One region of the Aquamicrobium sp. genome, then DNA from elsewhere that is predicted to be linked to it. Evidence: predicted binding sites of a transcription regulator. Region 1 holds the regulator's gene; each other region holds the start of a gene.
What was found. Region 1 encodes LexA, which represses DNA repair genes until DNA is damaged. Its sites were predicted from a motif close to TGTTCNNNNTGTGTTCNG; they were not measured.
Positions count from the first base shown of each region.

Region 2: M9945_RS18345 (ImuA family protein) is a predicted target of LexA. The motif match lies at 1,963-1,980, and genes of this name have one in related genera.
Region 3: M9945_RS19420 (helicase-related protein) is a predicted target of LexA. The motif match lies at 6,850-6,867, and genes of this name have one in related genera.

Region 1 is NZ_JAMLIE010000002.1:224,247-233,694, forward strand. Features, by position in the region: partial or broken gene M9945_RS13635 (glutamate--cysteine ligase) at 1-1,160, shown strand, start outside; gene lexA (transcriptional repressor LexA) at 1,468-2,184, opposite strand; gene M9945_RS13645 (hypothetical protein) at 2,276-2,575, opposite strand; gene M9945_RS13650 (Lrp/AsnC ligand binding domain-containing protein) at 2,832-3,074, opposite strand; partial or broken gene M9945_RS13655 (Lrp/AsnC family transcriptional regulator) at 3,156-3,212, opposite strand; partial or broken gene M9945_RS13660 (IS3 family transposase) at 3,258-4,428, opposite strand; gene M9945_RS13665 (hypothetical protein) at 4,411-4,716, shown strand; gene M9945_RS13670 (ABC transporter permease) at 4,729-5,580, shown strand; gene M9945_RS13675 (ABC transporter ATP-binding protein) at 5,577-6,317, shown strand; gene M9945_RS13680 (ABC transporter substrate-binding protein) at 6,378-7,421, shown strand; gene M9945_RS13685 (polyprenyl synthetase family protein) at 7,749-8,657, opposite strand; gene mtgA (monofunctional biosynthetic peptidoglycan transglycosylase) at 8,858-9,448, shown strand, end outside.
Region 2 is NZ_JAMLIE010000003.1:183,891-193,338, reverse strand. Features, by position in the region: gene M9945_RS18350 (DNA polymerase Y family protein) at 1-1,266, opposite strand, end outside; gene M9945_RS18345 (ImuA family protein) at 1,169-1,957, opposite strand; gene M9945_RS18340 (hypothetical protein) at 2,432-2,644, opposite strand; gene M9945_RS18335 (cold-shock protein) at 2,756-2,965, opposite strand; gene M9945_RS18330 (branched-chain amino acid aminotransferase) at 3,211-4,329, opposite strand; gene M9945_RS18325 (succinylglutamate desuccinylase/aspartoacylase family protein) at 4,546-5,565, opposite strand; gene M9945_RS18320 (amino acid ABC transporter ATP-binding protein) at 5,595-6,344, opposite strand; gene M9945_RS18315 (amino acid ABC transporter permease) at 6,331-6,981, opposite strand; gene M9945_RS18310 (amino acid ABC transporter permease) at 6,978-7,649, opposite strand; gene M9945_RS18305 (transporter substrate-binding domain-containing protein) at 7,693-8,478, opposite strand; gene M9945_RS18300 (Rossmann-like and DUF2520 domain-containing protein) at 8,697-9,448, opposite strand, start outside.
Region 3 is NZ_JAMLIE010000003.1:402,554-412,001, forward strand. Features, by position in the region: gene M9945_RS19390 (response regulator) at 1-2,085, opposite strand, end outside; gene M9945_RS19395 (hypothetical protein) at 2,256-2,648, opposite strand; gene phaR (polyhydroxyalkanoate synthesis repressor PhaR) at 2,677-3,294, opposite strand; gene M9945_RS19405 (acetyl-CoA C-acetyltransferase) at 3,521-4,699, shown strand; gene M9945_RS19410 (beta-ketoacyl-ACP reductase) at 4,834-5,559, shown strand; gene aqpZ (aquaporin Z) at 5,630-6,319, opposite strand; gene M9945_RS19420 (helicase-related protein) at 7,043-9,448, shown strand, end outside.

The DNA.
Region 1 (9,448 bases):
GAGCCGATCATCGACGCCGGCAACGTCATCGGCCTCGTGGAGCCGACGGGGCAGGGGGCGATCAGCCTCGAGCCGGGCGGGCAGTTCGAGCTGTCCGGCGCGCCGGTGGAGACGCTGCACCAGACCTGCCGCGAGGGCAACGCCCATCTCGCGCAGCTGCGCGAGGTCGCCGAGCCGCTCGGCATCCGCTTCCTCGGCCTCGGCGGCAGCCCGAAATGGACGCTTGCCGAGACCCCGCGCATGCCGAAATCGCGCTACGACATCATGACCGCCTACATGCCGAAGGTCGGCAGCCGGGGGCTGGACATGATGTACCGCACCTGCACCATCCAGGTGAATCTCGACTTCTCCTCGGAAGCCGACATGCGGCGCAAGATGCAGGTGTCGCTCAAGCTGCAGCCGCTGGCGACGGCGCTGTTCGCCAACTCACCCTTCACCGAGGGGCGGCCGAACGGCCTGCAAGCTGGCGCGGCGACATCTGGCGCGACACCGACAACCAGCGCTCGGGCGTTCTCGAATTCTGCTTCTCGCCCCGGTTCGGCTTCGCCGACTATGTCGAATGGGCGCTCGACGTGCCGATGTACTTCATCATCCGCGACGGGCGCTATTTCGATGCCACTCACGTCACCTTCCGCCAGTTCATGAACGGCGCGCTGCGGGGCGAGGTGAGCGACGGCCTGCCGACCATGGGCGACTGGGCCAACCACCTTTCGACGCTGTTTCCCGACGTGCGGCTCAAGCGATTCCTCGAGATGCGCGGCGCCGACGGCGGGCCGTGGCGGCGCATCTGCGCCCTGCCGGCGTTCTGGGTCGGGCTGCTCTACGACGCAGCCGCGCTCGACGAGGCCGAGGCGCTGACGAAGGACTGGACGTTCGCCGAGGTGGTGGCGATGCGTGATGCCGTCCCGGCGCAGGCGCTCGCCACGCCGTTCCGCAACGCGACGCTGCGCGAGATCGCGCGCGAGGCGCTGGCGATCTCGCGCCGGGGGCTGGCGGCGCGGGCGCGCACCAACGGCGAAGGCAGCGACGAGACCGGCTTCCTTGCCCCGCTCGACGAGGTGGTGGCGCGCGGCACGACCAGCGCCGAAGAAATGCTCAACGCCTACCGGACGCGCTGGGGCGGCTCGATCGAACCCGCTTTTCTCGAATACGCGTACTGAAGCGTTTCGCGTCTTGTCCGCTCCGCAGGAGGGCGATCTTCGACCCTCGCGCCGCCCCTCATCCGCCCTTCGGGCACCTTCTCCCCGTAAACGGGGAGTAGAGGGTTCTCATCCCCGCTTTCGCTAATCGCAAGCGTGGCAGAACGGCGTGAACATGCGGCCGGTTCTCTTTTCCGTTCACGGAAGAAAGGCGAGGGCCGGGCAAACAAGGAGGATTGCACCTCTATGCCGGCCCGAAGACATCGGGGGTATCCCGGTCCAAACCCATCAGGGCCGTTCGGATCCGCCCCACTTCGGGCGCGAGGCGTCAGTAGCGGCGGATCAAACCGACCAGCTTGCCCTGTACCTTGACCCGGTCGGGGCCGAAGATGCGCGTCTCGTAGGCCGGGTTGGCAGCTTCCAGCGCGATGGTGTCGCCCTTGCGGCGGAACCGCTTCAGCGTGGCTTCCTCGTCGTCGACCAGGGCGACGACGATCTCGCCCGGGCTCGCCGTCTGGCAGTTGCGGATGATGACGGTGTCGCCGTCGAGAATGCCGGCCTCGATCATCGAATCGCCCTTGACCTCGAGCGCGTAGTGCTCGCCGCTGCCGAGCATGTCGGGCGAGACGCCGATGGAATGGGTCTGGTTCTGGATCGCGGCGATGGGAACGCCGGCGGCGATACGGCCCATGACTGGGATGCCGACCAGCGCGGCGCCGTCATTGTCGTTCCCGGTGGGCGCCCGCGGCGCGGGCGCGGCGGCGCGGCCGAGGCTGCCCTGTATGACGCTGGGCGAGAACTTCTTCGCCGCGTTAAGGCCGGGGGCGATCGAATCGGGCAGGCGCAGGACCTCGAGCGCGCGGGCGCGGTTCGGCAGGCGGCGGATGAAGCCGCGCTCCTCCAGCGCCGTGATCAGGCGGTGGATGCCCGACTTGGACGCAAGGTCGAGCGCCTCCTTCATCTCGTCGAAGGAGGGGGGAATCCCGGTCTCCTTCAGCCGCTGATGGATAAAGAGGAGCAGTTCGTGTTGCTTGCGCGTGAGCATCCCGGCCCTTTCGGGAATCGATCCTAAACAAAACAGGAACAATCTATATCTGTTCCTTTTGTGTTCTGCAAGGACTTATACGATAAGGCGGTCAGCGGACGGTAGCGGCCTTGCGTCGTTCCGCAGCCGCAGCGATCTCGCGGATTTCGGTGGCGACCGTCGTGAACTCGGTTATCAGATGCGCCGCGACCGTCCGGACGGTAGGCCAGTTCTGCCGTTCGCGATGGATGAGCAGGCCGACCTCGCTCTGCCGCAGCCCCGGTTCCTGAAGCGGTATGTGGACGAGTTCGCCGGACTGTAACCCCCGCATGAAGTCGACCGGCGTGAAGAATCCAACGGCCTTTGCGTACCGCCAGAGCGTCGAGGAGGCATTCTTTCCGATCGCGGTCATGATCAACACGATTCCGGTGGTCGCGAAGGCCGATCCTGGTGCTGCTGCTGGGCAACGGCATGGAGCCCAAGATCGCCATCGCGGATCTGATCTGCCTTGACAGTCGTGATCGGCGCAATCGTCGGCGAATGGATCGGGGCGGAAATTCATCGTCGTGTCGGTCTGCGTGCGGAAAGCCTGCCGCTGCTTTGTCGATGGCTGCTGTAGCCACTATACGCTGCTGGTTCGCGGACGTTCGTGAGCGGGCTAAAAAAAATTATACCGGGATGGATGTTGAGTATTTTACTCTCTTTAGTGCAAAATGAGATGATGAATTATATACAGATTTATGTTGAAGAATATTATTCATGAGAAAATCATGAAATTCATTTATATTTTCAAGAATAAATATTATTAAATAATCCCATTCTCCAGATATAGAATAACATTCTATAGCATTTGTGCTATTATTGATAAATTCTTCAAATTTAGTCCTCGCTTCATGGTCGTGTGATTTCATTTTTATCTGACATATAACAGTTATTCCCTTATTGACTTTCTCCGGATCGACCAAGCGGACAGTTTTTCCTAGAACTCCTCTGCTTTCGAGCAATTTGATCCGTCTCCAGCAGGAGGCCGGCGATGCGCCTACAGCTTGTGCTAGTGCGGTGGCCTGACCCCATAGGGTGGTCCGGTTTCAATCTTAATGCATGATCGGCTTGTCGGCCATTACCTGGGCCGATGGCGGTGTCGATCCGCGCGACGGTGGAGGCCAGATGATGGCCTCCGGTGCCGGCGGCTTGTATCCGAGCGATGAGTGCGGCCGCTCGGTGTTGTAGTAGCGTCTCCATGCCTCGATGATGACCTTTGCTTCGGCGAGACTGTAGAAGATCTCACCGTTGAGCAGTTCATCGCGGAGCTTCGAGCTGAAGCTTTCGCAGTAGCCGTTTTCCCACGGGCTGCCCGGCTCGATGAAGGCGGTTCTGCGCCGACGGCCACGATCCATTCCCGCACGACCTTGGCGATGAACTCCGGACCATTGTCGGAACGAACATGGCCCGGCACACCGCGCAGGATGAACAGGTCCGACAGAACGTCGATGACGTCGGTCGAGTTGAGCTTGCGACCGATCCGACTGCCAGGCACTCCCGAGTGAACTCGTCGATGATGTTGAGCATGCGGAACTTTCTGCCATCGTGGGTCCGGCCCTCGACGAAGTCATAGGACCAGACATGGTTGGGATGCTCCGGCCGAAGCCGGATGCACGATCCGTCATTCAGCCACAGCCGGCCTTTCTTCGGTTGCTTCTGGGGAACCTTCAGCCCCTCCTGCTGCCAGATGCGTCACTTCCGACGCGTTTGGCGCTGACCGTCCATCCCTCCGACCGCAACTTCGCGGTGATCCGACGATAGCCATAGCGGCCATACCGGGAAGCCAGACGGATGATGTCGGGCAGTCAGCGCCTCTCATCATCATGCAGACTCCCGCTTCCTTGCTGGGTCGAACGGTGTTGGCCGAGAACCTTGCAGGCGAAGCGCTCCGACACGCAGAACTTCGCCATGACATGATCGACACAAATCTAGACGACGACGGGAAGGGGGCTTCTAGAAGTTTCCCGAGGCAGCCTCTTTGAGGATCAGTTGAGCGTCAGGTCCGACACTGCTTACAGACGGTCGTTCTCCTCTCAAGCTCCTGAGGCGCTTCACCTGATCACCCTTCAGACCGCCGAACTCCTTGCGCCAGCGGTAATACGTAAACTGCGTCACGCCGATCGAACGAACCGCTTCTCCAACCGAGCGGCCTTGTGACAACAAAACATCGACCTGGCGCAGCTTCGCGACAATCTCTTCGGGCTTGTGCTTCTTCTGGGGCATTCCAAAGTCCTCTCCAACGGCTCAATAGCCTACTTCAGGGAGGGCCACTTTTCAGGGGGCAGACCAATCGCGGACTATGCCGCATCGTCCGGCCTCGGCGAGGAGATCGCCCGTCCGGTCATCACCCGTACGGATATTTCCCGGCCGGCGGTCATTCCGGAAGATCGGCAGCTCCTCCTGAACTGGGGCAATCTCTACAAGGACTTCGGCACCATTCCCGCCGATGCCGATCTCGAGAAGATCGTTGACGAGCTACTCGTTTACGATCTGTTCAAGGTTGCTGAATAGCCGGGGAAGCGCATGACCGTTTACGCTAGTTCCGCAGGCGGCCGGAGGAGCACTTCGGCCGCAACAGACATGCCTGCCGGCACGCCGTGGTATACGCGCGCGGAGCGAGTCCTGACCCCCTTCGTGCTTCCCGTCGGCTTGATCGTCCTGTGGCAGCTGGCGGTCAGCCTGCGATGGATAAACCCGCTCTTCCTGCCATCCCCGCTCGACGTGCTCGACGTGCTGGTCAATTTCTTCCAGACGGGCAGAATCTGGGGCCATCTCGGCATTTCCGTCCAACGCGTGTTCCTGGGCTTCTTCTACGGCGTTTCCGCTGCCATCATTCTTGGTGCGTTGACAGGTTATTCGCCCCTCTGGCGGCGACTCATCGATCCGGTGATCCACGCTCTGCGCACCGTACCCAGCCTTGCGTGGATTCCGATGTTCATCCTCTGGTTCGGCATTGAGGAGACCTCGAAGGTCACGCTGATAGCCAAGTCGGCGTTCTTTCCAACCTATCTCAACTTCATGTCCGGAATCATCAACGCTGACAGGCGGTTGATCGAGGTGGGGCAGGTTTACAGGCTCAACAACTTCCAGCTGGTCCGTCGCATTCTGCTTCCGGCGGCCCTGCCTTATCTTTTCGTCGGCCTTCGCCAGTCGATGGGCATCGCTTGGCTCGTCGTGGTCGCCGCCGAGATGATGGGGGCTTCCTCGGGCATCGGCTATTTGCTTCTCGATGGCGAGATGACCGGCAGACCCCAGATCGTCATGGCGTGCATGATCATCTTCGCGATCTGCGGCAAGGGGACCGACATGCTTCTGGCCTATATCTCCAGGCGCGTTTTGAGCTGGCAGGATACCAGATCAGGAGGTGACGCGTGATCGAGCTGAAGGACCTCGTGAAGAAATTCAACGGCTTTCAGGCGTTAGGTCCGATAGACCTGCAGATCGACAAAGAGCGCATCACCACTGTTCTGGGCCCGTCCGGTTGTGGAAAGAGCACGGCATTGCGCCTGCTTGCCGGGCTTGAAACCGCAACTGGAGGCCAGGCCAGCCTCGACGGCAAGGTTATCGACAGGCCCCGCCCGGAGATCGGAGTCGCGTTTCAGGATCCTCGCTTGATGCCGTGGCTGACTGTGCGTCGCAACATCGAGCTGGGCGTGTGGGACTGGGCCAAGGACCGCCGTGCAATCGCGGTGGAAGCGATTATCGCCAAGGTGGGCCTGAGCAAGTTTGCCGAGGCGCTGCCTAAGGAGTTATCGGGCGGCATGGCGCAGCGGGTGGGACTTGCGCGCGCGCTGGTCGGCATGCCGCGGCTGCTGTTGCTCGACGAGCCGTTCAGTGCCCTCGATCCGTTGACCCGGCTCAAGATGCAGGACCATCTGCTGGAAATCGTTAGCGATGCCGTCCCAAACGTTCTTCTTATCACGCATGATGTCGATGAGGCCCTAGCGCTTTCCGACAGGATCGTCGTGATGGCCGGTCCGCCCGCCAGCATCATCCGCGATATACTCGTCGATCTGCCGAAACCCCGTATTCGCACGTCTCCTGAGTTCCAGCGCTTCAAGGAGATTATTCTTGCTGACTTGCTGCCGCACAAGGCGCTCGCGTCGGCCTGACAGCGTGGGCGACCGGCTCCCAGCCTGCCTCTTTCAACATCGGAACCACGAGATAGAGTCATGAACGTTCGCCCAGATACGATATGGTTCACACGTTGTCCTGTTCCTGCAGCCAGCGGCATAGCGATCCAGCAGGGATGGATCGCCGATGTCCTTGGCAGGAAGAACGTAGAGTTCCGCTCGCTGCGTCAGCATCCTTCGCAGGAAATACGTGAGTCCCATTACACGCATCGCCTCGAGAACTCGTTCAGGCAGGGCGGCAACGCGCCTGCCATATGGGCGCGTGCGGCCGGTGCGGATACAAGGCTGATCGGGCTACAGTGGGTGCCGCAATACCAAGCCATCATTTCGCTCACCCCCGGACAGACACTCAAGGGCGCGACGATCGGCATCCCGCTCCGATTGAACCACAAGATCGATTTCTGGCGGGCGATCGCGCTTCAGGGGGTCACACATGCGCTTTCGCGTTCCGGACTGACCCTCGACGACATTAACATCAAATACCTCGAACGGTCCGACAGCTATGTCGCAGCCGACCCCAACGACAAGGACAACATGGCCTCGGTGCCCCGGCTCAGCCGTCTGTCGCTGACCGAAACGCTTGCCCTGGTTCGTGGCGAGGTTGATGCAATTTTCGCATACTCCGCGTGGGGAATGTCGCTCAAGCACCAGCTTGGCGCGCATGAGGTCTACAATCTTTCTTTGGATGACGACTACCGCTTCAAGGTCAACAATGAGCAACCCGAGACGCTAACGGTGAGCGGCGGACTTCTGCGCGAGCATCCAGATCTCGTCGACGACTACGTCGCGGTATTGCTGGCTGCATCTGAATGGGCCAAGCGGAACGTTGCTGAAGCAACAAGAATGATGGCCCGTGAGATCGGGACGAGCGACTATTGGGTCGAAGAGGCTATCGGCGCGGATATTTCCGAAAGGCTTGACATCTCGCTTGAGCCGCAGCTGGTGGATGCTCTGGAGGCCCGAAAGAGCTTTCTGTTTGAAAACGGGTTCTTGCCGGCTGATTTCGACACGGCGTCCTGGATCGATCACGGCCCCCTGGTACGGGCCCGCGATAAAGCGGGAAGTATATTGGCGAATACCTGAGCAAACTCCGGGATGGTGTTGATCTGATACTCAAGTCATGCTGTCGTGCGGAAGATTCACATGAACTGCGGCGACCGATGGTGCCATGGACCGCTATCAGGCTCGCAATAGTGAGCTGGATGAGGTTAAAACGACTATCGCGGTGGTAGTCGAGGTGTTCAGGCTATGTTGAACTGCACCGCCGGGCCAACGACTTTTCCCGTCGCTGTTCTCGCCGGGGCACGGGACGTCTCGACGTTCGACCTGCGTATGGCTGTGTGGCGAGTCCCGCGCAAGCAGAAGCACAATCCCGCCTAACGACAGATAATTATGAAGGGTATCGCCGTTTCAGGACGTGCGCACGGCGACGAAGCGGGCGGCGGCGCGCAGGGTATCGGCGCGGGTCCCGAAAGGGGCGAGCAACTCGCCGGCCTGCGCGACGAGGCCGCCGAGCTGGCGGCGCGCCCAGTCGACGCCGTGGAGCGAGACCAGTGTCGCCTTGCCGGCGTCCGCGTCCTTGCCGGCGGCCTTGCCGAGCGCGGCCGAATCGGAGGTGGCGTCGAGAAGGTCGTCGGCGAGCTGGAATGCCAGCCCGATGGCCGAGCCGAACTCGGCCAGCGCCTCGCGCTCCTCGGCGCGCGCGCCGGCGATCTCCGCGCCGGCCTCGCAGGCGAAGCGGATCAGCGCCCCGGTCTTCATCGCCTGGAGGCGGATGATTCCCGCCTCGTCGGGGTTGTCGCGCTCGGCGGCGAGGTCGAGCGCCTGGCCGCCGGCCATGCCGCCCATGCCAGCGGCGCGGGCGAGCTTCGTCACCAGCCTTGCCCGGGCCTCGGCCGGTAGCGTCGTTGCCTCGTCGGCGATGATGTCGAAGGCGAAGGTGAGCAGGCTGTCGCCGGCGAGAATCGCGCTCGCCTCGTCGAAGGCGCGGTGCACGGTCGGCCGGCCGCGGCGCAAATCGTCGTCGTCCATGGCCGGCAGGTCGTCATGGATCAGCGAATAGCAGTGGACGCATTCGAGCGCGGCGGCGACGCGCAGCGCCGCCTCGCCGTCGCTGTCGAACAGCGCCGCGCTCTCGAGCACCAGGAACGGGCGCAGCCGCTTGCCGCCGCCGAGGACGCCGTGGCGAATCGAGCGCATCAGCCCGGCCGGCCGGGCGATCTCGCCGGGGAGCAGCGCGTCGCCGAGCAGCGCCTCCAGCATCCGCTCGACATCCCCGGCGCGCCGCGCCAGCGCCGCCTCGAAACCGGATTCGTCCATGTCCGCGCTCGCCTGCCGTCTGATCATGGCCGGAGCGATGGCGGCAAAACCGGCCGCCGTCAAGCCGCGCCGCCCGGCATTGCGCCGGGCGAGACTGGCGAGACGGGCGGCATTGCGCCGGGCGGGCAGGGTCTGTATTCCAGAACCGGGATGAAGGGAGCGTCGGCGTGGACAGCCCGACCGTGGAGATCGAGCCGCCTGTGAAACGTCGCCGCAAGGGCCGCAAGCCGCGTGGGCGCGGCCGCTTCTGGCTGCGCCGCATCGCGCTCGGCGTCATCGCCCTCCTCGCGCTGCCGCTCCTGTTGTCGCTTGTCTATCTCCCGCCGGTAATCCATCCGGTCTCGACGCTGATGGTCAAGGACGTCATCACGCTCAAGGGCTATACGCGCGAATGGACGCCGCTCGACAGGTTCGGCCCGCGCCTCGTCAACTCGGTGCTGATGTCGGAGGACGGGCAGTTCTGCGCCCATCACGGCATCGACCTTAACGAGTTCCGGGCGCTGTTCCAGGATTTCCTCGCCGGCGAGGCGACGCGCGGCGGCTCGACCATCACCATGCAGACGGCGAAGAACCTCTATCTCTGGCACGGCCGCTCCTATGTGCGCAAAGCGCTGGAGCTGCCCTACGCGATCTATCTCGACCTCGTCATGCCCAAGCGGCGGATCATGGAGATCTACCTCAACATCGCCGAGTGGGGCCCGGGCATCTATGGCGCGGAGGCGGCGGCGCGGCATCATTTCGGCAAGTCGACGCGCGAGCTTTCGTCGCGGCAGGCGGCGCTTCTCGCCGTC
Region 2 (9,448 bases), on a different contig from region 1:
GCCCCGGGCGGCGGCGGGCCACGCGCGGTCCGCCGCGCTGCCACCCCCTGCGTGAGACGAGATGGCCTCGACGGTGCGGAAGCTGCGCTCCGGCACATGGCTGTCCTCGGCCGCGAAGCGCATGACCTGCGCCGCGTCGAGGCGGGCGCTCAGGCGGTCGATCAGGCCGGCGACGGCCTCGTCGTCCTCCTCGCTTCCGTCGAAGCGCGCCTGCCGCCCCTCCATGGCCTCGCAGGCGAGGGCGGCCAGGCGGATCACGTCGAAGCCGAACCCCGGATCGAGCGGGTCGGCGAGGGCGTCGAGGCGCTCGGCATAGAGCCGGGCAAGGATGCGCGCGTCGCGCAGCGGCCGGCCGCTGGCGACGGCGATCCGCCGCACGATCCCGTCGGCGCGGAAGAAGCTCGCCTCGAATTGCCGCCCGCCGAGGCCGTGTTCCTCGAGTTGCCGGGCGAGCCCCTGCGCCAGCCCGGCGACGGTGGCGTCGATGTCCTCGGTGCGCGCGAGCGGTTCGGCGAACCGGCGCTCGACCATCAGCGCGGGCGGCGGGCGGTCGGGCGAGGTCGGGTGGTCGACCTCGCCCAGCACGCGCGCGAGGCGGTCCATCAGGTCCGCGCCGAAGCGGGCGGCGAGCGGCGCGCGCGGCCGGTCGGCGATGGCGGCGATCGTCTTCAGCCCGGCGCGCGCCAGCGCCAGCACCCGCGCGCCGTCGATGCCGAGCGCCGCCGCGGGCAGGGGCCGGACGGCCTCGGCCTCCATGCCGGGCGCGACGACGCCTTGCGTCGTGTAGCGGGCGACGGCGCGCGCCGCGTCGGGCGTTCCGGCGATCGCCGCCTGCACGGTGAAGCCCATGAAGCCGAGCCGGGACACGATCTCGGCGCGCATCGCCGCCTCGCCGCCGAAGAGATGGACGCAGCCGGTGACGTCGAGCATGACGCCGTCCTCGCCGTCGAGCCCGACCAGCGGCGTGAAGCGGTCACACCAGTCGGCGACGCGCTTGAGGAGGGCATGGTCGGCGCCGGCGTCCCTGTCGGCGACGACGACATCCGGCACGCGCGCCCGCGCATCGGCCAGCGTCAGGCCGGGCGCGAGCCCGAGCGCGCGGGCCCTGCGGTCCGCATGGGCGACGCGCAGCGCGCTGCCGACTCTGGCGAGGACGATCAGGGGCCGCTCATCCGGTGTCGCGCCATGCCGTCGTTCGAGCCGGTCGGTGGGAAGGAAGGGAAACCACAGCGCCAGATAGCGCCGGTTCCCGGAAAGCAAGCTCATCACGGTTCCACTCCACGCGCCAACGGCCGGAACCCGGTCCGCCCCGATGGCGCAGCAAGGCAAGGTCGAAGGAAGGATGGCCGGGCGCGCCGGCCTCCAGCGTCACCGAGGGCGCGGCCGCTACGCTCCATCGGCTGAAGGCGGCGCTCGGCTGCGGCCGGGCGTCGAGGCGCAGCATGACGAGGCCGACGCCGGAAGAGGCCGCCGCCAGCGACAGGCGGCGGCTCGTCGTCAGGCCGGGGGTCCCGGCCGTGCCCCACAATTCCAGCACCACCGCGCCCAGCGCCCGGCAGCGCGCGGCCTCATGGGCGGCTCGCAGCGCCTGGACCGCGTCGCGCGCCTCGACGAGCAGGACGGACGGCGCCGCGCCGAAGCCGATCAGCCCGTGCGGATGAAGGCCGCCATGCTCGCGCGCGGCCATTGCCTGCTGCACCCAGACGATCGTGCGCCCTTCGCCCGCCATGCGCAGCGCCAGCCCCAGCGCAAAGCCGCAGGCCGCGCCGCCATCGGCCATGGCGGCGGCGAAGACCTCGTGCATGGCCCGGCGCGGCAGGCCGCCGTCGAGCGCCGCGTCGATCGCCCCGACGCCCAGCGCGACCCGCTCCGACGCCATCGCCTCGCCCCACTCCCGCGCATCGATGCAGGCAAGGCTCTGCCGGAGCCGGGCAAGGGTATCCTGCTCAGCCATCATTGGTATGTTCCTGTTTTGTTCTATAAAGACTCCGATCGGGACAAGAGTCAACCGGATCGGCTTCATGGGAAGCCGTCGGGACGGAGTCGTCGAAGGCCGGCAGGGCAAGGCTCAGGGCGAAGGAGTCAATGCGGCAGTACGGCCGCGGCTCGCCGCAGTTTTCCCTCGCGCTGGACGAGGATACCTGAAGCGTCCGCTATCGCGTGCCTGATGTGCATCGTCGTCGGCGCCGGCGCTGCCCCTCATCCGGCTGCCGCCACCTTCTCCCCGTGAACGGGGAGAAGAGAGCTGCCGCCCTTGCTTTCGCCAATAGCAAGCGTGGAAAAGAGGATGCGGCGGTGCGGCCGTCATTCCTTCTCCCCGTTCACGGGGAGAAGGTGCCCGAAGGGCGGATGAGGGGCAGCGCCGGCGCAATACGCTTTAAGGAGTCGATGTGCCGGACCCGGGCAGCTCGGGAGCGAAACCCCCGCCGATTCAGCCCTTCCGGCGCGTCTTGCGGGGCTCGGGCGCGGGCTTCGCGGCCGCTTCTTTCGCAAGCCTTGCCGCGCGCAGCCGCTCGGTCTTGGATTCGCGCGCCGTCGCCTCGCTGTCGATGATCTCGCGCGCGATGCGGGAGGTGACGTCGGCCTTCGCCTCCTGCCTGGAGGGCTTGGCCTGAAAGACGGCGCTGATGATCGCTTCATCCATGATGGTGCTCCCTGAAAACGAAAAAGGCCGGGAATTCCCGACCTTCTCCTGAGCGCCTCGATGGCCAGTGCCAGTACATCCGTGGTCAAAGACCAGAAGCGCTGTTCGGTGTTACGCCGCCTGAAGGTTCTCGGCCGCGTTCTTGCCGTTGCGGCGGTCCTGCACGACGTCGAAGCTGAGCTTCTGGCCCTCGACGATGGTGCGCATGCCCGCGCGCTCGACGGCGGAGATGTGGACGAACACGTCCGGCTGGCCGTCACCCTGCTCGATGAAGCCGAAACCCTTGGTGGAGTTGAAGAACTTTACGGTTCCCGTCGCCATGATGCATTCCTTTCAAATCGGAAATAGTTGATCGCCGCCCGGCCGCGTGCCGAACGTCGCAGTCTTCGAAATTGAGAAGGAAGATCGTAGGAGCGCCGGAGCGCGAAACAAAGTTCGTCAACAAGTTCGATGCGGCATAGATAGCGACGAATTGTGTCCGCGACAAGGCACCGGCGCGAAATGGGCAGGGATGCGGGGCAGGAGCGCCCTGTCCCGCGCGTTCCCGGCCCCGCCGGGAGTGGCGCTCAGCCGAAGTGCGGCACGGTCACGCGCCAGCCCTGCGGGTCGTTGTCCCTGCCCTTCTGGACCGCCAGCAGCTTGTCGTAGAGCCATTCCGTCGTCGGGCCGCGCTGGCCGTCGCGGACCTGGATTTCCTTGCCCTTGTAGGCGATCCGCCCGATCGGCGAGACGATGGCGGCGGTGCCGGTGCCGAAGACCTCGTCGAGCGTGCCGGCGTCGTGGGCCTCGAACAGCTCGTCGATGGCGATGGGCTCCTCGCTCACGGCCGCGCCGCTGTCGCGCAGGATCGAGAGGATCGTGTCGCGCGTGACGCCCGCCAGGATGGAATCGGACAGCGGCGGCGTGCGCACCCTGCCGGCGATCTTGACGAAGATGTTCATCGAGCCGACCTCCTCGAGATAGCGCCGTTCCACCCCGTCGAGCCACAGGATCTGCGAGTAGCCCTGCTCGACCGCGGCCCGCGTGGCGTACATGGCGGCGGCATAGTTGCCGCCCGTCTTGGCCGAGCCGACGCCGCCGCGCGCGGCGCGCACGAACTCGTCGCTGGCGAGGATGCGCACCGGCGCGCTGCCCTCGGCGAAGTAGTCGCCGACCGGCGACAGGAACACGACGAGCAGATAGTCCCGCGCCGGGCGCAGGCTGACGAAGCCCTCGGTGGCGACGATGGTCGGCCGGATATAGAGCGCGCTGCCCGGGTCGCTCGGCGCCCAGCGCCGGTCGAGGTCGCACAGGCGCTGTATCAGCTCCATCAGCATCCGCGGCTCGACCTGCGGGATGCACATGCGCGCCGCCGACCGGTTGAGCCGGGCGATATGCATGTCCGGGCGGAACATGGCGAGGCTGCCGTCGGGCTGGAGATGCGCCTTGAACGCGTCGAAGATCGACTGGCTGTACTGGAAGCCGGCGGCCGAGGGATGGAGCGAAAGCTCGCCGAAGGGGACGATCCGCGGCTCTCCCCAGCCGGTGGCCTCGGTGTAGCGCAACGTGGCGATGTGGTCGGTGAAGTGGTTGCCGAAGCCGTAGGGCGGCCGGGGAAGCGGGGCCAGCGTCGCGGCGCGGGTGATCTCGATCGGCGCGGCCGGGACGAAACTGTCGGCTTCCGCCTTGCCAATGGTGTTGTTCACTGGAAGCTGCCTCCTGAAGAATGTCCTTTCGCCCCGCGGATCGGCAGGGGATCGGTCTGCCGCTCGATCCGAGGGGGTCGGGCTAGGGATAGGTCGTCGGGGCGCGGGGGAAAAGAGACATCGCCGCCGCCGTCCGCGCCGGAGCGCACGCGAGGGCGCTTACGTTAAGCGCGCGTCCGTTTGGTGAAGGACCGGCCGTTTCCATCCTGCCCGCCGTCAGATCTCGCTCGCCAGATGGCCGAGGCAATCGCCGGCCTCGACCAGCGAGAAGGTGCGCACGCACATCGCGATCCCGGCCGAGCGGAAATGGACCGCCACCGGCGTCGCCCAAGGGTCGTCGATGTCGTGGATCAGCCCGGCGACGGCCCCGGCCGCCACGGTCTGGCCGAGCGCGAATTTCGGCTCGAAGAAGCCGCGGCGGTCGGCGAAGGCATAGAGGCCGGGATCATCCATCGCCAGGCGGCGGATCGGGCCCTTGCGCGGCGCGGGGGCCTTTTCGGCCGGCAGCACGCCCAGATGCGACAGCACGCCGCGCACGCCTCTTTCCGCCATGGCGAGCCCGTCGATGTTCACGCTCGAGCCGCCGCCGAACTCGCCGGTCAGGAAATCGACGCCGTTGCGGTCGGCGTAGTTGCCGATCACCCGGTCCTCGCCGCTGAGGGCGCGCACGGAATCGAAGTAGATGACGTTCCCGGCGTCGAACGCCGTCACCAGGGTTTCGACGCGCGCGGCCTTCCCGGGGTCCGACCAGCGCGGCGCGAGCAGCGCCGGCAGGTATTGCAGCGAGCTGCCGCCGGCGTGAAGGTCGATCAGGAAGTCGGCGCGGGGAAGCAGCTCGGTGGTGACGTAGTGGGCGATCATCTCCGTCGCCGTCCCGTCGCGCCGGCCGGGAAAGGTGCGGTTGAGGTTGATGCCGTCGATCGGCGACACCCGCGTTCCGGCGACGAAGGCGGGCTGGTTGAGCGTCGGCACGATGATGATGCGCCCGCAGACGCGCTCCACGTCGATCTCGCGCGCCAGCCGCGACAGCGCGATGGGCCCCTCATATTCGTCGCCGTGCACCCCGCCGGTCAGCAGCACCGTCGGTCCCTCGCCGTTGGCGGCCACGGCGATGGGGATCGGGATATGCCCGTAGGCCGAGCGATGCACCGAATGGGGCAGGCGCAGCTTGCCGAACTGAAGCCCCTTCCGGTCGAAATCGATGTCGGTCGAGATCATGGTCCTGTCGGAATTCACGGCTTGTCCTCCTGATGCTGCGTCGGCCGTCATGCGCGTTCACCCGCCGATGGCGATGCCTGGCCGAGGAACTGGCGCAGCTCCGGCGTCCTCGGGTTGCCGAACACCTCTTCGGGCGGGCCCATCTCGTGCAGCCGGCCCTCGTGCATGAAGACGACCCGCGAGCACACGCTGCGCGCGAAGGACATCTCGTGCGTGACCATGATCACGGTCATCCCTTCCTCGGCCAGCCGGCGGATGACCTGCAGCACCTCCTCGACCAGCTCGGGGTCGAGCGCGGAGGTGACCTCGTCGCACAGCAGCACCACCGGGTCCATGGCCAGCGCCCGCGCGATCGCCACGCGCTGCTGCTGGCCGCCGGAAAGCTGGTGCGGCCGGGAATCGGCGCGGTGGGCGAGGCCGACCTTCTCCAGCCGCGCCATGCCGATGGCGCGCGCGTCGGCGGCGCTCATGCCCTTGACGACCCTGAGCGCCAGCGCCGTGTTGTCGAGCGCGGTGAGATGCGGAAAGAGGTTGAACTGCTGGAAGATCATCCCGACCTTCAGCCGCAGCTTCTGCAGCTTGCGCTCGTCGGTCTCGACCAACTCGCCATCGACGCGGATCGTCCCGGCGTTCATCGCCTCGAGCCCGTTGATGCAGCGCAGGAAGGTGGACTTTCCCGAGCCGCTCTTGCCGATCAGCGCGATCACCTCGCCGCGCTCGATGTCGAGGCTGATGTCGCGGAGGACCTCGAGCGCGCCGTAGCTCTTGCACAGCCCCTCGATCTTAACGAGTGACATCGAAAACCGTCTCCATTTTGCGGCTGGCGAGCGACAGCGGGTAGCACAGGCAGAAGTAGATGAGCGCCACCAGGCCGTAGACGACGAACGGGTCGAGCGTGACGTTGGACAGGATGTTGCCGGTCTTCATCAGCTCGGTGAAGCCGACGATCGAGGTCAGCGCCGTGCTCTTGACGATCTGGACGAAAAAACCCGCGGTCGGCGGCAGCGCCATGCGGATCGCCTGCGGGAAGACGACATGGCGAAGGGCCTGGCGCCGCAGCATGCCGAGGCACAGCGCGGCCTCGGTCTGTCCGCTCTGGACCGCCAGCACGCAGCCGCGCCAGATTTCCGCCAGATAGGCCGACGACCACAGCGTCAGGGCGATGCAGGCCGCCGTCCAGGCGGGAATGTCCTTGCCGAGCAGGGCGGGGCCGAAGAAGATCAGGAAGAGCTGCATCAGCAGCGGCGTCGCCTGGATGAGCCAGATGAATCCCAGCGCCGGCAGCCTTACCAGCCGTCGCCGGGAGATGGTGCCCAGCATCAGCACCAGCCCGAGAATGCCGCCGAAGAAAAACGCCGCGAGCGACAGCAGCACCGTCCAGCGCGCGCCGAGCACGAGGGCGTAGACGATCTGCTGGAGCGTGAAATCCGTCATGACGCGTCCCCCGTGCCGAGCACCCAGCGGCCGAGGAGCCGCAGCGCCAGCCGCACGAGCGCGGCGAGGACGATGTAGATCGCCGTCACTACGAAGTAGATCTCGAAGGCGCGGAACGTCCTCGACTGGATGAAGTTGGCGGCGAAGGTCAGGTCTTCGACGGCGATCTGCGACACGACCGCCGAGCCGAGCATGACGATGACGATCTGCGAGGAGAGCGTCGGCCACATCTTCTGCAACGCGGGAACGAGGACGACGCGCCAGAACGCCTGGTTGCGCGACATGCCGAGGCTGGCGGCGGCCTCCCACTGGCCGCCCGGCGTCGCCTGCACGCCGGCGCGGACGATCTCGGTGCCGTAGGCGCCGAGGTTGATCGTCATGGCGACGACGGCCGCCGTCATCTCGGACATGCTGATGCCGAGCTGGGGCAGGCCGAAGAAGATGAAGAACAGCTGGATGAGGAAGGGCGTGTTGCGGACGAACTCGACATAGCCCGTCACGAAGGCGCGCACCCAGGCGGGGCAGAACAGCCGCGCCCAGGTGCAAAGGATCGACACCGCAAGACCGAGAGCCGCCCCTACCGTGATGAGCAGCAGGGTGATGTAGATGCCATGGAAGATCACATGGCGGTAGCCGGTGAGAAAGCTGAAATCGAAGCTCTGTATCATGCCGTGGCGCGAAACTCCGGGGCGCGCGCGCCCCGTTTCAGGGTCACATCTTGTCGGGTATGCCTCGTCCGAGCCACTTCTGGGAAATCCCCTCGAGCGTCCCGTCGGCGATCATCCCGGCGATGATCTCGTTGACCTTCTCGGCCAGGCGGGTCTCGCCCTTCTTCACCCCGACATAGAGCGGCGAGGTGTTCAGGATGAACATCTCCTCGGGCATGCGGCGCGGCGAGCGGGCCTTGAGCGCATTGATGATGATGTCGCCGGTGGCGATCGCGTCGACCTGGCCGGACAGGAAGGCCTGGGTGTTGCTGGTCTCGTCCTCGTAGCGCTTGATCTCCGCCGTCGCCGGGGCGACCTCGGTGATCAGCATGTCGGCGATGCCGCCGCGCAGCACCGAGACCGACTTTCCGGCGAGATCGTCCGGCCCGGCGATGCCGGAATCCTTCTCGGCGAACACCGAGTTGTTGAGCACGCCGTAGGCGTTGGCGAAGTCGATCGCCGCCTCGCGCTCCGGCGACTTGCCGAGCACGGAGATGATGAGGTCGACCTTGTCGGTCTGGAGCGAGGGAATGCGGTTGGAGCCGATGACCGGCACCAGCTCTATGTTCACCCCGAGCTTTTCGGCGACGTGGTTGGCGACGTCGACGTCGTAGCCGGCGGGCTTCATGTCGATGCCCATCGCGCCATAGGGCGGGAAGTCCTCGGGAACGGCGATGCGCACGGTCCCGCGCTGGGTGATGTCGTCGAGAACGTCGGCGGAGGCGCCGAAGGCGCCCATGGCGACGATGGAAAGCGCCATCATCGTCTTCTTGATCGCACTGAAGGGCATTGCGTGCTCCTTTCCAGACTGGCTAGCTGGCCGGGTTTTCAGGAAAATTCAATCGCTCTGTTCTGCGCTCCGGCGGGAGGCGGACACGTCAAGGGCCAAACTAGGGGAGGGGCCGCGCGGAGAAAAGCGCGGGCGCGGCCCCGGCAGGCGCGGCGCGCCGTTGCACGGCGTATCCGTGAAATCCGCGGCTCAACCGTGATATGGGTTTCGCCCGGCCGTCACACGATGCCTTTCGCATCTCCGGCCCGTTCCTCCTCGACGGGATGCAGGGTGGAGCCGGTGCGCTTGAGCCGCCGCGCGAGGAGGCTGAGGCTGCGATAGGCCGGCCCGGCATCGGGGTGCCACGTCTCCACCGCCTTTGCCTGCCGCTCGACGACGGACCAGTCGCCGCGCGCGGCCGGGCCGGTCAGCGCCTCGGCCGGACCCAGCGCGTTGACGTTGCGCGCGGTGGAGGACAGAAGCGCGGCGTTCAGGTCGGGGGATATTTCGGCCGGCACGCCCGCCTCGGCCCAGGCCTCGCGCGCGAGCGCCTGAAGCACGACGGCGAGGTTGTTCGAAAGGACGGCCGCGGCGTGATAGAGCGCCTTGCCGCCGGGCCGGATGGTGAAGGGCCGCGCGCCGACCGCCTCCAGCGCCGCGGCGACGCGCCGGACCGCGTCCTCGTCGCCTTCCATCCCGCAATAGGTGCCGGGGAAGGCGCGCGCCGAGGCTTCGGGATCGGCGAAGGTCATCACCGGATGCGCGCTCGCGAGGCTCCATCCGAGCGCGGAAAGCGGCGCGAGCTCCGAGGCCGGCAGGAAGCCGCTGCAATGAACGGCCGTTGCGGGGCCGGCCGGCGCGGCTGCGGCGAGGTCGCGCGCCACCTCGGCGATGCGCGTGTCGGGCACGGTGACGAACCAGATGTCGGCCGGGCGCATCGCCGCCAGCGACGTCGCCGCACGGCCCGCGCCGATGAACGACAGCGCCCGGG
Region 3 (9,448 bases), on a different contig from region 1:
CGCCGCCGGCCGGAGCGGCGTGGGCTCGGCGTGCGGCACGGCGCGTGCGCCCTGCATCAGCATGACCAGCGTTTCCAACAGCACGGACGAGCGGGCGGGCTTGTTCAGATGGGCGCTGACGCCCGTTTCCGCGCCGACCTGGCCGGTCACGGCATGGTCCACCGACGTCAGCAGCAGGACGGGTATGTGCCGCGTCGCCGGGTTGGCGGCGATGCGCCGGGCGACCTCGAGGCCGTTGATGCCGGGCATCTGGTAATCGAGGATGATGCAGTCGACGCTCGCCTTCAGCTCGGCCGCGCGGTCGAGGAAGGCAAGGCCCACCTCGCCGTTATCCGCCGCCGCGCAGTCGAAGTGCCAGCTGCGCAGCTGCTCGGTGAGGATGTTGCGGTTGACCGCATTGTCGTCGATGACGAGGACGCGCGCGCCCGAGACGTCGACGGGAACGGGCTTGGCCGGCTCGGTGTCCTCGTGAACGGCGAGCGGCACCGAGAACCAGAACGTCGAGCCCTTGCCGAGCGCGCTGTCGACGCCCATCGTTCCGCCCATCAGCGACACCAGCCGCGAGGCGATGGCGAGCCCGAGGCCCGTGCCTTCGTGACGGCGGGTCGACGACGAATCGACCTGGCTGAACTTCTCGAACACCCTGTCCAGCATCGCCTCGGGAATGCCGATGCCGGTGTCTTCCACCTTGACGGTGACATGCGCCGCGCCGTCCTCGACATGGCCGCCGACATTGACCAGCACGTGGCCGCGCTCGGTGAACTTGACACCGTTGCCGACGAGGTTGGTGACGATCTGGCGGATGCGGCCGACATCGCCGACGACGCAGGCCGGCAGCTCGGGATCGACGCGCACGATCAGTTCGAGGTCCTTCTCGACCGCGCGCGAGGAGACCAGCGTCGCCACGTCCTCGATCGCCTCGCCGAGACGGAACGGCGCCGGATCGAGGCTGAGCTGCCCGGCGTCGATCTTGGAGAAGTCGAGGATGTCGTTGATGATGGTGAGCAGCGCGGTGCCCGATTTCAGGATCACGTCGGCGAAGGTGCGCTGGCGCGTGTCGAGGTCGGTACGCACCAGAAGCTCGGCCATGCCGAGGACGCCGTTCATCGGCGTCCTGATCTCGTGGCTCATATTGGCGAGGAATTCCGACTTCGCCCGGTCGGCGGATTCGGCCTTCACGCGCGCCGCCTCCATCGAGGCGTTGGCGGCCTTCAGATCGTCCTGCGCCACGGCGATCTTGCGCATCATCGGCAGGAAGATCGACAGCGTCGTCCCGACGCCGATCAGGAAGATGGCGACCGCGACGGCGACGAGGACGCCGCGCAGCCGGTCGTAGCTGCGGATCATGTCGTCGCGCAAGCCGGCGGCCGTCGCGTCGAGATTGGGGCGGACCCGCTCGTTGGCGAGGTCGTTGAGGCCGGCGAACACCCGCTGCGCCACTTTCGAGGAGTGGTCGTGGAAGAGGTCGAGCCGGTTGGCCAGCGTCACCACCTCCTGGATGTCGCGCTTGAGGGCGCCGCTGCCCGCCTCGCCGCGCCACAGCCGCACCAGCGGCTCGGGAACGCGCATGCCGGAGATCGCGCCGAGCAGCGAGGAAAGCGCGTCGTCGCCCTCGCCGACGGCCTGCTCCGAAGCGTCCCCGCCGGTGATGCGCTGGCTCTCCCCGGTCTGGACGTCGCCGTCGGCGGCGACGCCGAAGGCACGGTAGGATCGCTCCAGCCGCTCGATCGCGGCGCGCAGCCTCTCCCTCGCCTCGGCGGTGGCCGCCGGCATGTCCTCGGGCGCGGGGTCGGCCGATTGCTGGATCGGGGGGGCGGCATGGTCGCCGCCGCGCAGCGCCGCCTTGGCCTTCTCGCGGACGATCTCGCCCTTCAGGCGTATCTGGTCGAGGGTGAGCGCATGGTAGATGACGTCGCCCGTCGCCTGGCTCATCGCGTCGAGAACCGCGCCGAACGCGGCGTTGTTGCGCGCCTGGCTGGCCTGCCAGCTGATGAAGCCCGCGCCGACGGTGACGGCCAGCAGGAAGCCGCTCATGATGAAAAGGAGACGGCCGCGCATATAGGCACGGGTTACGGTGAAAGACATTGCCCCACTCTCACGCAATACTTCGATGAAAAATGAAGCAATCCGATTAAGGCGCTCTTAATGACGTCGGCCGGACGATCAAGGCGTCGGTAGCCGGCACCCACGCCGAAACGACATGCACGGCGAGGAGCTTGGCGATGGGCCGAGCGAGGGACTGGTGAAACCCGCCTTCAGATCCGGCGTGCGGCGAGCCAGCAGGCCGACGCGGAAACGACATGCACGGCGACGAGGATCAGGCTGTCGCTCGCGTTCTCATGAACACGGGCGACATGGAAACCGGCCGCGACCAGCGCCACGCCGAGCGGCAGCCATAGCGGCGCCGCGCCGCGCCGCCATGTGGCAAGGGCCGCCGCCGCACCGACCGCGGCGGCTTGTATGCCGCCGACGAGATAGGCGATCGGAAATAACAGGATCGATGCGTAGAGCATGGTGAGGCCGAGACCCGGCTGCGAGAACGCCATGGCAATCGTGATCAGGATGCCGAAGGTGAGCGCACCGAACAGCGGGCCGGCGAAAAGATAGATCAGGAAGACGGCGAGGGCGCGCGACAGGCGCGGCGGCATGACGGCGCCAAACCCGGCCGGCGGGGCTTCACCCCTTGCCCATCTTGTCGAGCCGCCGCTGCATCGCCGCGATCTGCTCCTTGAGGTCCTGGAGGTCGTCGTCCCGCTCCTCGGGCGCATCCTCCTCGCTGGCGCCGGCGGCCGGGGCCTCTCCGGCCGGCGGGAAGGGCGTGAACATGCGCATCGCGTTCTGGAACAGCTCGATGTTGCGCTTGGTCTGCTCCTCGAGCGCCTTCATCGGCGTCGCCATCTTCATCACGTCCATCGGCGACTTGCCGATGCCGCCCATGGCGTTCTTCATCTGCTCGCGGAAGCGCTCCTGCTCCTTGGCGAAGGCGATCATCGACTGCTCGAGATAGCTCGGCACCACCATCTGCATCTGGTCGCCGTAGAAGGAGATGAGCTGGCGCAGGAACGGGATGGGCAGCATGTTCTGCCCCTCGCGGTTCTCCAGCTCGAAGATGATCTGGGTCAGGACCGGGTGGGTGATGTCCTCGCCGCTCTTGGCGTCCTGGACGGTGAAGTCCTCGCCCTTGCGGACCATCTCGGCAAGATCTTCCAAGGTGACGTATGTGCTCGTCCCGGTATTGTAGAGGCGGCGATTGGCATATTTCTTGATAATCACCGGATCGTCTTTCGTGGACATCCATCACCTCCTGGACTGCGGGCATCAAACGTAAGCAGGTCCTGACCTTGGGCCTCCCCGGACCAAATGGCAGGATATGCTCAAACCGGCAGGAATTGAAAGCGCTTTGTGCGCCGCCGCACTTATGCTGCAACTGCTATTTTCCGGTTTGACTTGGGCCGGGGAAACGGCAAGATCGGAGTCACCAGAACGGAACCCGTCAATTCAGGATCGCGAGGGAAAGTCCATGTCCGCTTCCGCCATCGTCGTCGCCAGCGCGACGCGCACGCCCGTCGGCTCGTTCAACGGCGCGTTCGCCGACACGCCCGCCCATGTGCTGGGCGCGGTCGCCATCAGGGAGGCGCTGGCCCGCGCCGGCGTCGACGGCGCCGAGGTGGACGAGGTGGTGATGGGCCAGATCCTCTCCGCCGGCCAGGGCCAGAACCCGGCCCGCCAGGCCGCCCGCGGCGCCGGCATCCCCGACGAGAAGACCGCCTGGGGCCTGAACCAGCTCTGCGGCTCGGGCCTGCGTGCCGTCGCCATCGGCATGCAGCAGATCCAGACCGGCGACGCAAAGATCATCGTCGCCGGCGGGCAGGAATCGATGTCGCTCGCCCCCCATGTCGCGCATCTGCGCGGCGGCGTGAAGATGGGCGACTTCAAGATGATCGATTCGATGATCAAGGACGGGCTGACCGACGCCTTCTACGGCTACCACATGGGCAACACGGCCGAGAACGTCGCCCGCCAGTGGCAGCTGACCCGCGAGGAGCAGGACGCCTTCGCCGTCGCCTCGCAGAACAAGGCCGAGGCCGCGCAGAAGGCCGGCCGCTTCAGGGACGAGATCGTCCCCGTCACGCTGAAGACCCGCAAGGGCGACGTCGTGGTCGAGAACGACGAGTACATCCGCCACGGCGCGACGCTGGAGGGGATGCAGAAGCTGCGCCCCGCCTTCGACAAGGAAGGCACGGTGACGGCCGGCAACGCCTCCGGCATCAATGACGGCGCGGCCGCCGTGGTGCTGATGAGCGAGGAGGAGGCCGCGCGGCGCGGCATCGAGCCGCTGGCGCGCATCGTCTCCTGGGCCACCGCCGGCGTCGACCCGCAGATCATGGGCACCGGGCCGATTCCCGCCTCGCGCAAGGCGCTGGAGAAGGCCGGCTGGAAGGTCGACGACCTCGACCTCGTCGAGGCCAACGAAGCGTTCGCCGCCCAGGCGCTCGCCGTCAACAAGGACATGGGCTGGAACCCGGACATCGTCAACGTCAATGGCGGCGCCATTGCCATCGGCCACCCGATCGGCGCCTCCGGCGCGCGCATCTTCAACACGCTGCTGTTCGAGATGAAGCGCCGCGGCGCCAAGCGGGGCCTCGGCACGCTGTGCATCGGCGGCGGCATGGGCGTGGCGATGTGCGTGGAAAGATAGTGAGTAGGGAATAGCCAATAGGGAGTAGCGAATAGGGGGAAGAAGGGCGCAGGCGCGGCGGGACTGAAGAATCCGTACTCGCTATTCGCTACTCCCTATTCGCTCCTCTCCGACCAACGGGAGGAGGACCCCACATGACCAGAACAGCACTCGTGACCGGCGGCTCGCGCGGCATCGGCGCGGCGATCTCGGTGGCGCTGAAGAACGCCGGCTACAAGGTGGCCGCCAACTATGCCGGCAATGACGAGGCCGCGGCGAAGTTCCGCGACGAGACCGGCATCGCGGTCTACAAATGGTCGGTCGCCGACTACGATTCCTGCGCGGCCGGGATCGCCAAGGTCGAGGCCGATCTCGGCCCGGTCGACATCCTGGTCAACAATGCCGGCATCACCCGCGACTCCATGTTCCACAAGATGACGCCGCAGCAGTGGCGCGAGGTGATCGACACCAACCTTTCGGGCGTCTTCAACATGACGCATCCGCTGTGGAACGGCATGCGCGAGCGCAAGTTCGGCCGCATCATCACCATCTCCTCGATCAACGGCCAGAAGGGGCAGGCGGGCCAGGCCAACTATTCGGCCGCCAAGGCCGGCGATCTCGGCTTCACCAAGGCGCTGGCGCAGGAGGGCGCGCGCGCCGGCATCACCGTCAACGCCATCTGCCCCGGCTATATCGGCACCGACATGGTCAAGGCCATCGACGAGAAGGTGCTGGCCGAGCGCATCATCCCGCAGATCCCGGTCGGCCGCCTCGGCGAGCCGGAGGAGATCGCCCGCATCGTCGTCTTCCTCGCGGCCGACGACGCCGGCTTCATCACCGGCTCGACCATCTCGGCCAATGGCGGCCAGTTCTTCGTCTGACGGCGCGAACCCGGCGCAAACAGAAACGGCCCCGCGAGGGGCCGTTTCCTTTTGAGATCGCGCGCGGGGCTTACTCGTCGTCGAGCAGCGCCTTGTAGACGACACCGGCGATCGCCGCGCCGATCAGGGGCGCGACCCAGAACAGCCAGAGCTGCGCCAGCGCCGGGCCTTCCGCGAACAGGGCGACGCCCGTCGAGCGCGCCGGGTTGACGGAGGTGTTCGTCACCGGGATCGAGATCAGGTGGATCAGCGTCAGCGCGAGGCCGATGGCGATGGGCGCGAAGCCGGCCGGCACCCGGCCGCTGGTCGCGCCGAGGATGACGATCAGGAAGAAGAAGGTCAGCAGCACCTCGATCACCAGCGCCGAGGTCAGCGAATAGCCGCCGGGCGAGGCCTCGCCATAGCCGTTCGAGGCGAAGCCGCCCACCGAGGTGAAGTCCGACTTGCCGGAAACGACGAGGTAGAGCGCGAGCGCGGCGACGACCGCGCCGACGAGCTGGGCGACGATGTAAGGCACGAGATCCTTGCCGTCGAACTTGCCCGCGGCGAGCAGGCCGACCGTGACGGCCGGATTGAAGTGGCCGCCGGAAATGCCGCCCACGGCATAGGCCATGGTCAGCACGGTGAGACCGAAAGCGAGCGCCACGCCGGCGAAGCCGATGCCGAGCTCAGGATAGGCGGCGGCAAGCACCGCCGAGCCGCAGCCGCCGAAGACGAGCCAGAACGTTCCGAGGAACTCGGCCAGAAGACGCTTTGTCATGCTGATTCTCCGTGAAGATAGACGGGCGAAACGAGCATGAGCATGAGTCGCATCCTTCGGCAACTGGCAGGCGATTAGCCGCCTTCCCACCCTGCAATCGGGGCCAAAGGTTAACGGCACGCCGGAAAGCCCTGTGCGAATCAGCCGGGAAAGCTTGTGGACTTGTTGTGGAGAAGCTGTGGGAACCACTACATCTTGTGGAGAACGAAACGGGAAACGGTGCCGGTCAGTGATTCGTCGCCGATTCGTTCCGCCTTTGGTCGGGAAGTTAACGCCGGAGGCCCCCGGCCCAGCGAAACCTTAACCGACGGTAAAGAAAACCATAACGAATTCCTAAGCTTGCCGCCCGCTTCGCACGACGCCGCGGCCGCCTCCGGAAGGCTTGGGGGGCAAAGGTTAACGACTCGGCGGTCGAGGACGGAACGGGAGGAAACGGCGATTCAGCATCTGGTCCGACTCTGCCCCGTAACCGCTACATATAGCGGTGAACAGAGAAGGAACATCGGCGAGTCAGTGATTCGTCGCTGATTCGTTCCAGACTCGTTCCGAGTGTTAATGCGGTGTCCCGGCGGCACGGAAAAAATCTCCCTGACGCCACCCCTGACACCACCTTTGTCGGGCGCCATCTTCCGCCCGGTTGCCGCCCATGCTAACCCGCTTGGCGGAAAATGCCTCAGCCGCGCCGCGCGCATCCCACGCGCACCACAGGGTCGCCCCCGCACGATGACCACCCCGACAAGACCCGATGCGCCGCCATCCCGGCCCCTTGGCCAGTCGTCTGTCCAGCCGCTCATCCTGTCCGGGCGCGACGTGACGGCGGTGCTCGGCCCCACCAACACCGGCAAGACCCATCTCGCCATCGAGCGGCTGGTGGCGCATGAGAGCGGCGTCATCGGCCTGCCGCTCAGGCTGCTGGCGCGCGAGGTCTATGCCCGCGTCTGCGCCCGGGTCGGGGCCGACAAGGTCGCGCTCGTCACCGGCGAGGAGAAGATCCAGCCTGCGGGCGCGCGCTATTTCGTCTGCACGGTCGAGGCGATGCCGCGCGAGACCGACGCCGCCTTCGTCGCCATCGACGAGGTGCAGCTCGCCGCCGATCTCGAGCGCGGCCACATCTTCACCGACCGCATCCTCAACCTGCGCGGCCGGCAGGAGACGCTGCTGCTCGGCGCGGCGACCATGCGCGGCATCCTGGAAAAGCTGCTGCGCGGCGTTTCCGTCGTCACCCGGCCGCGCATGTCGCATCTGGCCTATGCCGGCTCGAAGAAGCTGACGCGGCTGCCGCGCCGCTCGGCCGTCGTCGCCTTCTCGGCCGACGAGGTCTACGGCATCGCCGAGCTGATCCGCCGCCAGCGCGGCGGCGCGGCCGTGGTGCTGGGCGGCCTTTCGCCCCGCACCCGCAACGCCCAGGTCGAGCTCTACCAGTCGGGCGACGTCGACTACCTCGTCGCCACCGACGCCATCGGCATGGGCCTGAACCTCGACGTCGACCATGTCGCCTTCGCCCAGAACCGCAAGTTCGACGGCTTCCAGTATCGCGAGCTGACCGCGGCCGAGCTCGGCCAGATCGCAGGCCGCGCCGGCCGCCACATGCGCGACGGCACCTTCGGCGTCACCGGCCAGGTCGACCCGTTCCCCGACGAGCTGGTCGAGAGGATCGAGAGCCACGATTTCGAGCCGGTCAAGGTGCTGCAATGGCGCACGGCCGCCTTCGACTTCTCCAGCCTCGACGCGCTGCGCCGCTCCATCGACCGCGTCCCGGCCGTCGAGGGGCTGACGCGCGCCCTGCCGGCGGTGGACGCGCGCGCGCTCGACTATCTCGCCCGCGACGACGAGATCGTGCGGCTGGCCGACCGGCCGCGCCGGGTCGAGCTCCTGTGGGAAGCCTGCGCCCTGCCCGACTATCGCCGCATCGCCCCGGCCCAGCACGGCGACATCATCGGCTCGATCTATCTCGACCTCGCCCGTAAGGGCCATGTCGATGAGGACTACATGGCCGAGCAGGTGCGCCGCGCCGACACGACCGAGGGCGACATCGACACGCTGTCGGCGCGGATCGCCCAGATCCGCACCTGGACTTTCGTGTCGCACCGGCCCGGATGGCTGGCCGATCCGGCACACTGGCAGGAAAAAACGCGCGAGATAGAGGACAGACTGTCGGATGCCCTGCACGAGCGATTGACGAAACGCTTCGTAGACCGCAGGACTTCCGTGCTCATGAGGCGCCTGAGAGAGAACGCGATGCTTGAGGCAGAAATAGATCCGGCCGGCGACGTCACCGTCGAGGGCCACCATGTCGGCTCCCTCCAGGGCTTCCGCTTCACCGCCGACCAGTCGGCCGGCGGCGAGGACGCCAAGGCGGTCAAGGCGGCGGCGCAGAAGGCGCTGGCCGCCGAGTTCGAGGCGCGCGCCGAGCGCTTCGCCAATTCCGCCAACGGCGATTTCGCGCTGGCCTCCGACGGCCTCCTGCGCTGGATCGGCGCGCCGGTGGCAACGCTGACGGCGAGCGAAGACCCGCTTTCCCCGCGCGTCATCCTGCTCGCCGACGAGCAGCTCACCGGCCCGGCCCGCGACAAGGTCGCCGCGCGCGCCGAACGCTTCGTGCGCTACCAGATCGAGACGCTGCTGAAGCCGCTCGTCGACCTGAAGGCCGCCGACCAGCTTTCCGGCCTCGCCCGCGGCATCGCCTTCCAGCTCGTCGAGAATTTCGGCCTCATCAACCGCCGCGACGTTGCCGACGACGTCAAGGCGCTCGACCAGGAGGCGCGGGCGGCGCTGCGCCGGCTCGGCGTTCGCTTCGGCGCGTTCCACGTCTTCACGCCGGCGCTGCTGAAGCCCGGCCCGGCCGGGCTGGTGACGCTCCTGTGGTCGCTCGCCCATGACGGCAAGGACAAGCCCGGCTTCGGCGACGTGGTCAACGCCCTCGCCTCGGGCCGCACCTCGCTGGTGGTCGATCCCGGCTTCGAGCCGGCCTTCTACCGGCTCGCCGGCTATCGCATGCTCGGCCGCCGGGCCGTGCGCGTCGACATCCTCGAGCGCCTCGCCGACCTGATCCGCCCGGCGCTGTCGTGGCGGGCCGGCACCGGCGCGCGCCCGGACGGCGCTTATGACGGCGCGGCCTTCCTCGTCACC